DNA from 2 places in the Arthrobacter sp. B10-11 genome. Region 1 is predicted to be linked to the other one. Evidence: predicted binding sites of a transcription regulator. Region 1 holds the regulator's gene; the other holds the start of a gene.

Region 1 (7,304 bases):
ACCCGGGCAACGCCCAGGTCCAGGGCTTTTTCCAGGGATTCGTCATCGCGCAGGCCGCCGGAGAGCTCCACCTTGATATCGAGCCGGCCCACAACTTCACGGAGCAGCCCGGCGTTGGAGCCACGGCCGAAGGCGGCATCCAGGTCCACCAGGTGCACCCATTCGGCGCCCTGTTCCTGCCAGTTGAGGGCAGCTTCCAGCGGGGTGCCATAGCTCGTCTCACTGCCGGCTTCGCCCTGGACCAGACGGACCGCCTGGCCGTCCACGACGTCGACGGCGGGCAGCAGTTCCAGTACGGGCAGCGGCGTTTCGGTGGTCATGTTGGAGTCCTCGGGGTTGTAGTGGAGCTGCGTGTGATCGGGTGTTGCGCGGTCAGTTTGCCGGCAGCGTAAGCAGGTAGGCGGCCAGCAGCGACATACCGGCCAGCACGTAGAAAACGACCTGGGTCCAGAGCGGCTTGTGCTGCTGCCTGAAGGACAGTGCCCCGCCAACCAGCAGGCCGGCGAGGCCCATCAGGACTATCGACCACATCTAGGCGGCCGGTCCGGCACTGGCGGCCGCGGGCGCTGTGGCGTCGCCTTTGCCGCGGCGCAGGCCGTTGACCCAGTTGCGGAGAAGCCGGGCGCCGGCGTCGCCGGACTTTTCCGGGTGGAACTGGGTGGCGCACAGAGGGCCGTTCTCGACGGCGGCGACGAACGGTGCGCCATGCTCTGACCAGGTGACCAGCGGGGCAGCCATGCGCGGCTGGATGACGTCAAAGTCCCATTGCTGGACGCCGTAGGAGTGGACGAAGTAGAAGCGTTCGTTTTCGACGCCTTCGAAGAGCCTGGATCCTTCCGGGACCTTGACAGTGTTCCAGCCCATGTGCGGCACAACCTCCGCAGGCAGCAGTTCCACTTTTCCGGGCCACTCCCCCATGCCCTCGGCCTCGGTGCCGTGCTCGACGCCCGCCTCGAACAGCACTTGGAGGCCCACGCAGATTCCCAGGACGGGCCGGCCGCCGGCCACGCGCCGGCCGATCATCCGGAGCGCGTCCACTGCCTTGAGCTCGCGCATCACCGTTTCGAAGGCACCGACCCCGGGGACCAGCAGGCCGTCGGCATTCAGGACGTCTTCCGGCTTGGCGCTGAGGATGACTTCGGCACCCGCCCGCTCCAGCGCCCGGACGGCTGAGCGGACGTTTCCGGAGCCGTAGTCCAGGACCGTAACCGTGGGTTTCCCCTCGGGGGACGCCGGTTTCGCACTCGCGGCAGGGTCCAGGATTGCCCCGTCCCGGAGGATCGGGCCGGTCACAGTGCGCCCTTGGTGGACGGGATGCCCTCCACGCGGGGGTCCGGCTCCACGGCTGCCCGCAGCGCCCGAGCGAATGCCTTGAACTGCGCTTCCACGATGTGGTGCGGGTCCCGGCCTGCGATGACGTTCATGTGCAGGCAGATGCCGGCGTGCAGGGTGATTGCTTCGAAGACGTGGCGGGTCAGGGACCCCGTGAAGTGTCCGCCGATCAGGTGGTATTCCTGGCCGGCCGGCTCGCCGCCGTGCACCAGGTACGGCCGCCCGGAGACATCAACGACGGCGTGGGCCAGGGCTTCGTCCAGGGGAACCGTGGCTTCCCCGAAACGGCGGATCCCCGCCTTGTTGCCGAGGGCGGTCCGAAGCACTTCGCCGAATGTGATGGCCACATCCTCCACCGTGTGGTGGACGTCGATGTGGATGTCCCCCGTCGCCTTGACCGTCATGTCGATGAGCGAGTGCTTACACAGAGCAGTCAGCATGTGGTCATAGAACGGAACCGAGGTGCTGATGTCCGAGATACCCGAGCCGTCAAGGTTGATCTCGACGAGCACGGACGATTCGCTCGTGGAACGCTCCATGCGTGCGGTCCGGGCCTCGACAGCAGTGGATCCGGTGGTGCTCATGTGTTGTGTCCTTTGGATGTCAGGAGAAATACCGTTGGGTGCGGGTTGCCGGGAAGTGGTTCCCCGGGAACCCGGGGGTCCGACTCCAGTTTAGGCCGGGACGCTGGGCTGACCGGTCAGGATCAGTTCCAGGGCCTCCAGGAAGGCTGTGGTTTCCGTCTCAGTGCCGGCCGTAACGCGCAAGTGCCCCGGGATCCCCACATCCCGGATCAGGACGCCGCGGTCGAGCAGCCCCTGCCAGACCTCGTGGGGGTTCTCCAGTCCGCCGAAGAAGACGTAGTTGGAGTCGGACGCGGCGGGCTTGAGACCCATCCGGGTCAGCTCAGTGACGATCCTGTCGCGCTGCCGCTTGATGTCTTCGACGTCGGCCATCAGGGCCTCGCGGTGCGTCAGGGCAGCCAGGGCGGTGGCCTGGGTGATGGCCGACAGGTGGTACGGAAGCCGCACGAGCCTCAGGGCGTCCGCAACCTCGGGTGCTGCCGCCATGTAGCCGAGGCGGGCTCCGGCGAGGGCGAACGCCTTGCTCATGGTGCGGGAGACGATCAGGCGCTCACGGCCCGGAAGCAAAGTCAGGGCGCTGGGCGTGCCGTCGTGCGCAAACTCGTGGTAAGCCTCGTCGACGATCACGACAGTCTGGCTGGCCTCGCCTGCTTCGTAGACGGCTTCCACGACGTCGAGCCCCAGGCCGGTGCCGGTGGGGTTGTTCGGTGAACACAGGAAGACAACGTTTGGTTGAAGTTCCCGGACCTGCCGCGCCGCCGATTCGGCACTGAGGCCATAGTCATCCGCACGCTGGCCGGCGATGTATCCGGTATCGGTCCCGCTGGCCAGCAACGGGTACATGGAGTACGTGGGCGGAAATCCGAGGGCGGTGCGCCCCGGGCCGCCGAATGCCTGCAGGATCTGTTGCAGCACTTCGTTGGACCCGTTGGCGGCCCAGATGTTCTCGGCCCCCAGACCATGGCCCAGGTATTCCGCCAGGCGCTCCCGGAGTTCGGTGAACTCACGGTCCGGGTAGCGGTTCAGTCCAGCGGCGGCCGCCGTCACGGCTTCCGAGATGGCCACCAGGACATCAGCCGGAACGCCATGGGTGTTCTCGTTGACGTTGAGCAGGATGGGAACATCAAGCTGCGGTGCACCGTATGGAGTGAGGCCCCGCAGGTTGGTCCGGAGGGGAAGTCTGTTCAGTCGCTCTAGCTGGTCAGTCACTTCAACAGTTTAAGTGAGGGTGGCCGGGCCACTGAAACTGTGACGCCGCTGAGCCGCCGGGGCCGATGGCCGGGGGCTCCAGGCGGCATGCTCGAGGCTTAGTTTGAGGGAACAAAAATCTGCTGGCCCGGCATGACCCTGCCGCCGTCAAGGTTGTTGAGCTGGACGATATCGGCGACGACGTCGCGGGTGTCCCGTTCCGGGGACACGGTCCCGGCGATCTCCCAGAGCGACTGCCCCGGCTGGACTGTCACGGACACGGTGGGGGTCAACGACAACTCGGACGCTGAATCCGCAGCTTTCGCCGGCGAATTCAGCAACCCGGCCAGCGAGATCAGCAGTACGGACACCAGGATCAGCGGCACGCCCACAAGAACGATGCGCCCCCTTCGTGTCAGTCGGAGCGGCGGCTGCACGACCCTGGCCTTCGCCGGCTTAACAGCTTTCGCTGCGGGACGCTCCTCCCAGTTGAAGCCCTGGATTCCTACGGCTTCAGCTCCCCGGATGGGCGAACCTTCATTATTCGAACCCTGAATAGCGCTTATTGCTGACATGAACTGAGCCCTCCTGGACCTGACTGTGCCGCCCGCCGTGTTCCCCAAAGCCGCCGTCCGCCCGCTTCCGGCTATCGAACATAAAACCGAACGGGACTTCCGACTAGAACACATATTCGAACTTTGCTGGTTCTGTTCTAGCACCTATTAACGAACATTGTCGAGACTCACTAGAACAAATGTTTGAAAAAGCTATGAGGCTGGCCTACGTTTGAGCTACAGAACAACCACTTCTGCAGTTGATCAGCAGGGTCTGACATTTCAGGCCGGAAGTTCCCGGCAGCTGCAGCCACGGATGCCGGGTGGAACGGAAAGGCGTTGGCGAACATGGCAGCACAAGCCACCGGCGGCAGGGCTACCCAGCGGAGCCAGCAGTCACCAGCGAAGCCGAAGGGCCTCACGGTACGGCAGAAGAAGATTCTGGAAACGATCCAGCGGTCCGTCAACGACAACGGCTATCCGCCGTCCATGCGCGAAATTGGGGACACCGTTGGCCTGGCCAGCCTGTCCAGCGTCACCCACCAGCTCTCGCAGCTCGAAAAACTGGGCTACCTCCGCCGTGACCCGAAACGCCCGCGCGCGATGGAAGTCCTGATGCCGCTGACCCTGGACGAGGGCACCGCCAAAATCTCCGGCGTGGAGAAGCCTGCACGGCTGCGCACCGTTGGCGGATTGGCTGTTTCCGAACTGGCCACGGCAACGGACACGGCCATGGTCCCCCTCGTGGGGCGGATTGCGGCGGGCGGGCCGATCCTGGCCGACCAGATGGTTGAGGACGTGATGCCGCTGCCAAGGCAGTTGGTTGGCCATGGCGAGCTCTTTATGCTGAAGGTGACCGGCGACTCCATGATCGATGCGGCAATCTGCGACGGCGACTGGGTTGTGGTCCGCCGGCAGAGTGACGCTGTCAACGGCGACATCGTTGCCGCCCTGCTTGACGACGAGGCGACGGTGAAGACCTTCCGCCAGCGCGACGGCCACACCTGGCTGTTGCCCCAGAACACGCAGTACGAGCCCATCCTCGGCGATCACGCCAACATCATGGGCAAGGTCGTTTCGGTTCTCCGCTCGCTGTAGCCGCCGCGCCGCCGCCCCGCCGCACCGGCGGGGCGGCGGCCCCGTCAGGCGCCGGCAACCTCCGCCGGAGCCTTTGCCAGCCTTGACAGTGCAGCAACAGCGATCGCGGGATCAGTGGTGGGCCAGAACGGCGGCAGGGCGGCCCGCAGGAAGCCCCCGTAGCGTTCAGTGGACAACCTGGAGTCAAGGACAGCCACAACCCCTTTGTCGCCCGTGGAGCGGATGAGCCGGCCGGCGCCCTGGGCGAGCCGGATCGCGGCGTGCGTGGCCGACACCGACATAAAGCCGTTGCCCCCCGCCTGCGCCACTGCCCGGGAGCGGGCGGTCATAAGGGGATCATCCGGCCGTGGGAACGGGATGCGGTCGATGACCACCAGCCGGCACGAACCGCCGGGAACGTCCACTCCCTGCCAGAGCGACATGGTGCCGAAAAGACAGGTGTCCGGTTCGTCCGCAAACTGCCGCACCAGCGCCGTCATGGTTGATTCGCCCTGGCACAGGATGCTGACATCCAGGCGGGGCCGCATCGCCTCCGCCGCTTCCTCCGCTGCCCGCCGCGACGAGAAGAGGCACAGCGCACCGCCGTTCGACGCCCGGATCAGTTTCTCCAGCTCGTCCAGCGCCTCGGGCGATGTCCCGCGTCCCGGCTTCGGCAGATGGCTGGCCACGTACAGAATCCCCTGTTTGGGGTAGTCGAACGGGGAACCGACGTCCACGCCGGTCCAGCTGGGTGCGCCCGGTCCCACCAGCCCCAGCCCTCCCGCAGCCGGTTCGAAGGCCGATCCGATGGCCAGGGTGGCAGACGTAAGGACAACGGTGTGCCCGGCAAAGAGCCCGTCGCGGAGCTTCCCGGCCACGCTCAGCGGGGCAATGTTGATCAGGGCAGGCGCTGCGTCATCCGGCTGCGAGTAGCCCTGTTGCGGGTCGAAGGTGCTGTTCCGCGAAAACCAGACCACCTCCCGGTTTTCCCGGGCGGCAATCAGGCGCTCACAGAGTTCCAGGATGACCATGAGGCGTGACCGCGCAAGCTGCCGCCCGCCGTCGGCCGTGTTGGCGCTGTCGCCTTTGGAGTCGGAGAGGGCCGCGCGGCAGGCTTCCCGTAACTGGTCCACACAGTCGAGCTGCTCGTCGTTGAGGCCGTTGGGCAGGAGGCCGCTGGGAACCCCGGCGATGGCGAGTTCGAGGTTCGCGGCGGCATTGTTGAGCGCATCAACCGTAATGCCCGTGTTTTTGCGGGCGCCGGAGGCTGCGGCGTGGACCATGGCTACGGACAGCTGGCCGGAGACTGCTCCCGTCACGCGGTCCTGCAGCTCGTGCGCCTCGTCAACCACTACGACGTCGTACTCCGGCAGGACTGCGAGGCCTTCGAACGCGCTGACGGCCAGCATCGCGTGGTTGGTCACCACAACGTCGGCCTCGGCGGCGTCCTGCCGGGCGAGTTCACTGAAGCACTCGGCGGCCATGGGGCATTTCTGCGCGCCCAGGCATTCCATCGAGGTGACGGACACCTGCCGCCAGGCGCGGTCCGTCACGCCGGGCATCAGTTCGTCACGGTCCCCTGTGGCGGTCTTCTCCGCCCACTCGCGGAGACGGACCACTTCCTTGCCCAGCTGGGATGCCGGTCCGCCCAAAGAGGCGGCAAAGTGCGGAACGCTGGTGTCCTCGCCCAGGGAGAAGAGCTGGCCCTCCGACGGTTCTTCGGAGGGGAACCCGCCGTCGAGCTTGTGCCGGCAGACGTAGTTTGCCCTGCCCTTGACCAGCGCGACCTTAACGGGGCGCTCCAGGGCGGGGTTGAGGGTTTCGAGGAGCCGGGGAAGGTCCCTGCCCACGATCTGGGTCTGCAGTGCAAGGGTGGCCGTGGACACCAACGTGGGTTTATCGCTGACCTGTGAATGGGCAATCAGCGGAATCAGGTACGCAAGGGACTTACCCGTGCCCGTTCCGGCCTGGACCAGCAGGTGGTCGCCGCTGTCGATAGCGCGCGCCACCTGCCGGGCCATTTCGTGCTGGCCGCTGCGGCTTTGTCCGCCCATGCCGGACACTGCCCGGTCAAGGAGTTCGATGACGAACTCCTCGCCGGAGGAGCCGCTGGTTTCTCCGGCCCCGGGATCAGACATTGCTGATGAAGGATTCCAGTTCAGCGGCGAGCCCCTCGCGCACCATGACGAGGGCGCGCGTGCCCCCCTCCTCGTGGTCCAGGCGGAGGATTTCGGCGTCCGTTTCGTGGAGTTTGTTGATCAGGTCCCCGCGGTTGTAGGGAATCAGCAGTTCCATCTTGACGCTCGGCCTCGGAATGGAATCGCTGATGGCCTTCAGGAGCTCGGCGATGCCCTGTCCCGTGCGGGCGGACACCACCACATGGCGGGGTTCGCGCTGTTTCAGGCGTTCCACCACGAACGGATCCGCGGCGTCGGCCTTGTTCAGCACAATGATCTCCGGGACCTTGCGTGCGTCCACTTCGCTGAACACAGCCCGGACCGCGGCGATCTGTCCCTCAGGATCGGGGTGCGAGACATCCACGACGTGCAGGATGAGGTCCGCATCGGCC
Region 2 (7,304 bases), on a different contig from region 1:
CGACACAGTCATTTCAGGGTAGCGCCGTTGTGCTGCGATGTCATCTTTTTTCGACAAGCGTGGAAAAAAGACTAGGAGTCCGCCTGCAGCAGGGTCAGGAAGGCTTCCAGCTGGCCGGCCAGGCCGGGGTCCGCCTGGCTGCCGGAGGCAAGGGCTGCGGCGATCTGCGCGCCCAGCAGCATGTTCAGCAGGTGGTCGGCAACTGCCGAATCGTCGACGGCGGCGCGTACGTCCCCCTGGGCGCGCGCCTGTGTCAGGTACTCCAGGATGGCGGCATGCCACTGTTCCATGGACTCGCGGTGGATGGCGGCCTTGTCCGGATCGTTGATCGCCTTCTGCCAGAACGGGACCACGATCCGCGCCTCATTGACGCGCTCGGAGTCCAGCGGCAGCACTTCAATGCAAAAGGCCCGGAGTGCCGGAATCCCCGCCTTGCCCGCCGTGACCTCCGCGATGCGCTGGTTGGTCCTGTTGAAGACGTGCCGGAACGCAAACGTCAGCAGCGTGTCCTTCGTGGGGAAGTAGGGCTTCAGTGCGCCGTTGGCAAAGCCGGCCTCGAGGGCGATCTCCCGCATCGTGGCGCCTTCGATGCCCAGCCTGGCAATGATCCGCCAGGTCGCATCCACCAGCTCCAGGCGCCGTTCATCATGGTCAACAATCTTTGGCACTCTGGTGATCCCCCGGAACTTTTTTGTATCGAACCCTTGTGATCCATCTTACGGACCGCTTATTCTCTACAACTATAGAAAATAAAAATTCCGACCCCGACACGGTCCCGGACAAAGGCAGCGCTCATGACACTTGCACCAACCGGCACAGCCGCCCCGTACCGCCTGGCAGCGGGCGATGAGATCACCGACGTCCAGGGCATCCTGCGCGCCGCGGGACTCCTTGGTCCGGAAAAGCGGATCGCCTATCTCGGCCTGCTGGACCCCGCCCGGGACAGCTCCAAGGATTCCGAGGACCGGCGCTTCCGGGTGTTCATCCACGACGTTTCCGGCGGCCGCCCCCTCGATGTGACGGTCTCCGCCACCCGCGGCGACGTGACCTCCGCCGTCGAGCTGGACACCGCCGTCGCCGGCGAACTGCCCGTGCTGGAAGAGGAATTCGAGGTGGTCGAGGAACTCCTTGCCTCCGACGAACGGTGGCTGAAGGCCCTGGCGGACCGAAACCTGGATGTCAGCAAAGTCCGCGTTGCCCCGCTGTCCGCCGGCGCCTTCGAATACCTGGAGGAGAAGGGGCGGCGCATCCTCCGCGGCCTGGCGTTCGTGCAGGATTTTCCCGAGGATAGCGCCTGGGCCCATCCCGTCGACGGCCTGGTGGCCTACGTGGACGTCGTCAGCAAGGAAGTCACGCAGGTCCTGGACCTTGGAGTTGTCCCGATTCCGGCGGAGCACGGAAATTACACCGACCCCGGGCTCACCGGCCCGCTTCGCACCACGCAGAAGCCGCTCCACATCACCCAGCCCGAGGGGCCCAGTTTCACGGTCACCGGAGGAAATCACGTCGAGTGGGAAAAGTGGAGTGTTGACGTCGGCTTCGATGTCCGCGAGGGCGTGGTGCTGCACAACCTGGCCTTCCAGGACGGGGAGCGGAAGCGACCCGTCATCAACCGTGCCTCCATCGCCGAGATGGTGGTCCCGTATGGCGACCCGTCCCCGATCCGGTCCTGGCAGAACTACTTCGACACCGGCGAATACCTGGTGGGCCAGTACGCCAACTCGCTCGAACTGGGCTGCGACTGCCTTGGCGAAATCACCTACCTCAGCCCGGTGATCAGCGACGCCTTCGGCAACCCCCGCGAAATCCGCAACGGCATCTGCATGCACGAGGAGGACTGGGGGATCCTGGCCAAGCACAGCGACCTCTGGGCGGGCATCAACTACACGCGCCGCAACCGCCGTCTGGTCATCTCCTTCTTCACCACCATCGGCAACTACGACTACGGCTTCTACTGGTACCTGTACCTGGACGGCACCATTGAGTTCGAGGCCAAGGCCACGGGCGTCGTCTTCACCAGCGCTTTCCCCGAAGGCGGCTCAGCCAACATTTCCCAGCTCGCACCCGGGCTCGGCGCGCCGTTCCACCAGCACCTCTTCAGCGCGCGCCTGGACATGGCGATTGACGGCTTCACCAATCGGGTGGAGGAGGAGGACGTGGTGCGGCAGCCCATGGGCGAAGGCAACGAACGCGGCAACGCGTTCTCCCGGAAGCGGACCGTCCTGCGCACGGAGTCCGAAGCCGCCCGGGAAGCCGACGCCCGCAGCGGCCGGACCTGGATCATCTCCAACCCGGAATCGCGCAACCGCCTCGGCGAGCCCGTGGGGTACAAGCTGCATGCCCAGGGCCAGCCCACGCTCCTCGCCGACCCGGAGTCCTCCATTGCCCGCCGGGCGGCATTCGCCACCAAGGATCTATGGGTCACCCGGTTCGCGGAGGACGAGCGGTACCCCACGGGGGACTTCGTGAACCAGCACTCCGGGGGAGCCGGGCTGCCGTCCTACATCGCCCAGGACCGCGGGATCGACGGCCAGGACATCGTGGTGTGGCACACCTTCGGGCTGACCCACTTCCCCCGCATTGAGGACTGGCCCATCATGCCCGTGGATACTGTGGGCTTCAAGCTGCGCCCGGAGGGGTTCTTTGACCGCAGTCCCGTGCTGGATGTGCCCGCCAACCCGAACACCACGCCCGCCGCCGGCGGGCACTGCCACGGCTAGGACGAGGCAATGACGGTCCTGCGGGGATGGGGCCGGAGCGCCGGCCCCGTCCTCCACTCCCGCCCCGTTGTACACCTGCGCATCGTGGCCGCGGCGACCGCCGCGTCAAGCCTGGTGCACCTCGGGCTCGTGATGGGAAACCACCACGGCCTGTGGCTGAACCTGCTGATGCTGGCCATGGTGGGGGTCTGCCTGCCGTGCGCCGTGCACATCTGGCGCGAGGGCCGGATTGGTTCACTGCACCAGGTCATGGCCTGCGCGCTGGCCATGACGGCGCTGCATGCTTACCTGTTGTTGGGGACAGCGTCCGGTGGCGGGTCGCACGGCCACAGCCACGGGGTTTCCGGGCTGCCCGCTGAGGCTGGCTCTGCCGCCGGCGGGCTGCTCGCCGTCCTTGCCCTGGAACTTACGACGGCGCTGCTCGCCGCGACGCTGCTGGCCCGCCTGCGGCGCCGGTAATGCCCCGGTGGTTGAGCCCGTAGGGGCTCAACCACCGGGCTCGACCACCGGTGCCTCAGCGGACGGGGTTGCCCAGTTCGCGCAGCGGGGTCTTGCTGGTCTCGCGGGCCCAGAAGGCGCCGGCCACGGCCAGGATGGATGATGCAGCCACGATCCAGGCTGCGGGGCCCCAGTTTGCCTTGTCCGCACCGACGAGGGCGGTGCCGAGCAGCGGGGTGAAGCCGGCGCACAGGATGCCGATCTGCAGGCCGATGGCCATGCCGGAATAGCGGACCTTGACGTTGAACAGCTCCGAGAACCAGGCCGGGTAGATGGCGTTGGACATCGCGTAGGTGCCGGCGGTGATCAGGGTGCTGGTCAGGAAGATCATGGGGACGTTGCCCGTGGAAATCACCGAGAAGTAGACGAAGATCATGGCACCGGAACCGAGGACGCCGGTGATGAAGACCGGGCGGCGGCCAAACTTGTCGGAGAGCCACGCCATGAGCGGCTGGGTTGCCACGGCCAGGATGTTGCCGGTAATGCTGACCCAGAGCATGGTGGAGGCCGGCACACCCACGGACACGGCGTAGGCCAGGCCGAAGGACTGCATGAAGGTGTTCGTGACGGTTTCGAAGGACATCAGTGCAACCTGGAAGAACTGGGCCGGGTGGGTCTTGAACATCTTGGCGAAGGGGAGCTTCACCAGTTCGCCGTGGTCGTGCTTTTCTTCGAAGACCTCCGGCTCCTCCAACGAGCGCCGCACCAGGTACGCCACGATCAGCACGAGGATGGATCCCCAGAACGGGATGCGCCAGCCCCAGGCCAGGCGGTCGGCTTCGCTCATGGCAGCCACCGGAAGGAAGGCCAGGGAGGCCAGGACGATGCCCGCGGAAATGCCGCTCATGGCAAAGCTGGCGAAGAAGCCGCGCCGGCCTTCGGGGGCTTCCTCGGTGGACAGCGCCGACGCGCCAGCCGTTTCAGCCCCGGCGGAGAGGCCCTGCATAAGGCGCAGGAGCACCAGCAGGGCCGGTGCCCAGTAGCCGGCGGTGTTGAAGTCGGGCAGCACGCCGATGAGGAACGTGGCCGATCCCATCAGGACCAGGGTCATCACCAGGGTGTTCTTTCGCCCGATCTTGTCGCCCAGGTGGCCGAAGACCACGGCGCCAAAGGGACGTGCTACGTACGCGACGCCGAACGTGGCGAAGGAGGCCAGCAGGGCGATGGTGGGATCGCCGGCGGGGAAGAAGATCTTGGAGAAGACCAGCGACGCCGCGGTGGCGTAAATGAAGAAGTCGTAGTACTCAAGGGCGCCGCCGAGGAACGCGGCGAGGGCTGCCTTCTTGGCCCGCTTGAGCTGGCGCTGCTCGGCTCCGATGCTGGCGCCTGTAGCTGTGTTTGTCATGGTGCTGGCCCTTCCGCGCTGAAAGACGGTTGCTTGGTTTGTGCGCATTCCGAACAGCTGTGCGGTATGCGATTATTGAAAAGAGTACCGCAGAGTGAGGTGCCTCACAACACCCTCCAGCAAAGCGCCCGCAATGAAAGGTGTCACCATGGAAAACCGAATGCCCGCCCACCGGCTGTTCCTCATCGGCTCCGAGGCCTCCAGCGCCATGTCTCCCGGGCTCTGGAGCCCCGTCCTGGAACAGCTCGGCAGCAGCTGGACCTACGAGGCCTGGGACGTTCCGGCCGGACAGGACATGTCCGGTGTCCGCGCCGCGATGCTCGAGGCCGACGTCGTGGCCGCGAACGTGACCATGCCCCACAAGCAGTGGGCTGCGCGCACAGCCGACGCCGCAACAGAACAGGTCCGGCTCAGCGGTGCCTCCAACCTGCTGGTCCGGGACGGCCTGAGGCTCCTTGCGCACAACACGGACATCACCGCCGTCGCCGAACTCCTGGGCGGCCGGCACCAGCGGCATGCGTTGATGCTCGGGGCGGGCGGAGCCGCCCGTGCGGCCCTGGTGGCGCTGGCGGGCCTGGCGGACCGGATCACAGTGGCAGACAAGGATCCGCTGGTATCAGGACAATTGGTGGACCTGGCCACGGGCCTCGGCATGGAAGCCGCCGCCGTGACGTGGGCAGAGACCCGGGACCATGCGCCTCACGCCTCCCTGATCGTCAACGCCACCCCGATCGGCAAGGGACGCAGTGATGAACCTGCCTGGGGGCCGGCGGAGCTTTCCCCGGACGCCTTCGTATACGACTTCGTGTATGCCGGCCACACGACGGCCACCATCGCCGGAGCGAGGGCCCAGGGCCTGCCATGCGCCGACGGCTGGGACCACCTGCGGGCGCAGGCGGCGGCCATGATCCCCATCCTCGGGCTGGCACCCGAGACCGGCGCACTCCTGGGCCGGGCACTCACGGACATCCGTGTGCAGAGCTGACCGGGAATTGGCCCCGCTGAGGCGGCCGTGCGTTATCCGGATATGATCGGAACCAGCCTGCGGCCATGCGCCTGCCGGTGCCAATAATGAGCTTCAGGGAGGGCAAACCATTCCATGGCGGAGCAACCCGCGTACTTCGTGAAATCGGTGGAGAAGGCCTTTGACGTACTGCGCGCCTTCGCCCCGGATGAGCCCCGCCTGACCGTGTCCCAGGTCGCAGTGAAAGCGGACATGACCCGGGCTTCCGCCCGCAGGTTCCTGATGACGCTGACCGATCTTGGCTATCTTCGGGCCGACGGCCCCTACTTTGAACTGACTCCCCGCTCGCTGGACATCGGCCAGTCTTTCCTGGCAAACCTGGCGCTCCCCAGAATCGCTGAGCAGCACCTGAAATCGCTGGCGGCCGAACTCAACGAAACAACATCGCTCTGCATCCTTGACGGTACCGATGTTGTCTACGTGGCCTGCGTTCCCTCGCCCCGGCTCCTCAGCGTCTCCATCAGCGTTGGCACGAGGTTCCCCGCCTGGGCCACGTCCATGGGGCGCGTCCTGCTCGGGGCGTTGTCCGGCGCCGAGCTGAAAACGTACTTCGACTCCGTCCAGCTGCAGCGCTTCACCGAGCGCTCCATCGGCAGCCTGGACCAGCTGCAGGCGGAGGTGGAACAGGCCCGCGCCAAGGGGTGGTCCATGGTCTCCCAGGAACTGGAGGAAGGCCTCCGCGGTGTGGCCGTTCCGGTCTGGCACGGCAACGAAGTGGTGGCCGCCGTGAACGTGTCCCTCCAGACCCACCGGGCGCCGGCGGAGGCCATCGAGAGAACGGTGGTTCCGCTCCTCCAGGACGCTGCGCGCCAGATCGGCCGCGACTACGGCGGCCGCTCCACCCTTCCCCGTACGGCTACTCGGGGGATGGCATGATCACGCGCCGCGACGTCGACGAAGCAGCTGCCAGGATTTCCGGGCTGGTGCGCCGCACCCCGGTGATCGAAGCGGACAAGGGGAGCTTTCCCGGGACCATCTGGCTGAAGTGCGAGTTTATGCAGCACACCGGCACGTTCAAGGCCCGCGGCGCGTTCAACCGCGTGCTGGCCTGCCGTGAGCGGGGCGAGCTGAACGAGGGCGTGGGCATTGTGGTGGCCTCGGGCGGCAATGCCGGCCTCGCGAACGCTTATGCCGCGGCGCAAGCAGGGGTTCCCGCCGCCGTCTTTGTCCCGGAGACCGCCCCCGCCATGAAGGTGAAGAAACTCCGCGAATCCGGGGCCACGGTGATCCAGCGCGGCGCCGAATATGCCGTGGCTTATGACGCGGCCATTGCATACGCCGCCGAAACCGGGGCCGTGTACTGCCACGCCTACGACCAGCCCGAAATCGCCGCCGGCGCCGGCACTGTGGGCTCGGAACTCCTGGAACAGCTTGGCGGCGTGGACACCGTGCTGGTGGCTGTGGGTGGCGGGGGACTGATGGCCGGAATCGCGGCCGCCGTCGAAGGACTGGCCAGGGTGGTGGGAGTGGAACCCGCAACAGCCCCCACCCTGCACGCCGCGCTCAAGGCGGGGGAGCCGGTGGATGTGGCGGTCTCCGGAATCGCCGCGGACTCACTCGGTGCGCGCCGGATCGGACAGATCGGCTTCGAGGTAGCAGTCCGCACCGGTGTGGTGGGCGTGCTGGTGTCCGACGACGAGATTGTCACCGCGCGCTCGCGGCTGTGGGCCGACTACCGGATGGTGGTGGAGCACGGCGCGGCGGCCGCTTTTGCGGC

The links. Region 1 encodes LexA, which represses DNA repair genes until DNA is damaged. Its sites were predicted from a motif close to TCGAACANNTGTTCGA; they were not measured.
Region 2: RW112_RS15535 (shikimate dehydrogenase) is a predicted target of LexA. The motif match lies at 4,613-4,628, and genes of this name have one in related genera.

What each region holds. Positions count from the first base shown of each region.
Region 1 is NZ_JAWMTH010000009.1:43,389-50,692, forward strand. It holds gene priA (bifunctional 1-(5-phosphoribosyl)-5-((5-phosphoribosylamino)methylideneamino)imidazole-4-carboxamide isomerase/phosphoribosylanthranilate isomerase PriA) at 1-320, opposite strand, end outside; gene RW112_RS20475 (hypothetical protein) at 373-531, opposite strand; gene hisH (imidazole glycerol phosphate synthase subunit HisH) at 532-1,293, opposite strand; gene hisB (imidazoleglycerol-phosphate dehydratase HisB) at 1,290-1,916, opposite strand; gene RW112_RS20490 (histidinol-phosphate transaminase) at 2,007-3,125, opposite strand; gene RW112_RS20495 (LysM peptidoglycan-binding domain-containing protein) at 3,224-3,541, opposite strand; gene lexA (transcriptional repressor LexA) at 4,007-4,756, shown strand; gene RW112_RS20505 (ATP-dependent DNA helicase) at 4,801-6,873, opposite strand; gene hflX (GTPase HflX) at 6,866-7,304, opposite strand, start outside.
Region 2 is NZ_JAWMTH010000004.1:525,796-533,099, forward strand. It holds gene RW112_RS15515 (TetR/AcrR family transcriptional regulator) at 72-668, opposite strand; gene RW112_RS15520 (primary-amine oxidase) at 795-2,720, shown strand; gene RW112_RS15525 (hypothetical protein) at 2,730-3,179, shown strand; gene RW112_RS15530 (MFS transporter) at 3,235-4,563, opposite strand; gene RW112_RS15535 (shikimate dehydrogenase) at 4,712-5,548, shown strand; gene RW112_RS15540 (IclR family transcriptional regulator C-terminal domain-containing protein) at 5,663-6,463, shown strand; gene RW112_RS15545 (threonine/serine dehydratase) at 6,460-7,304, shown strand, end outside.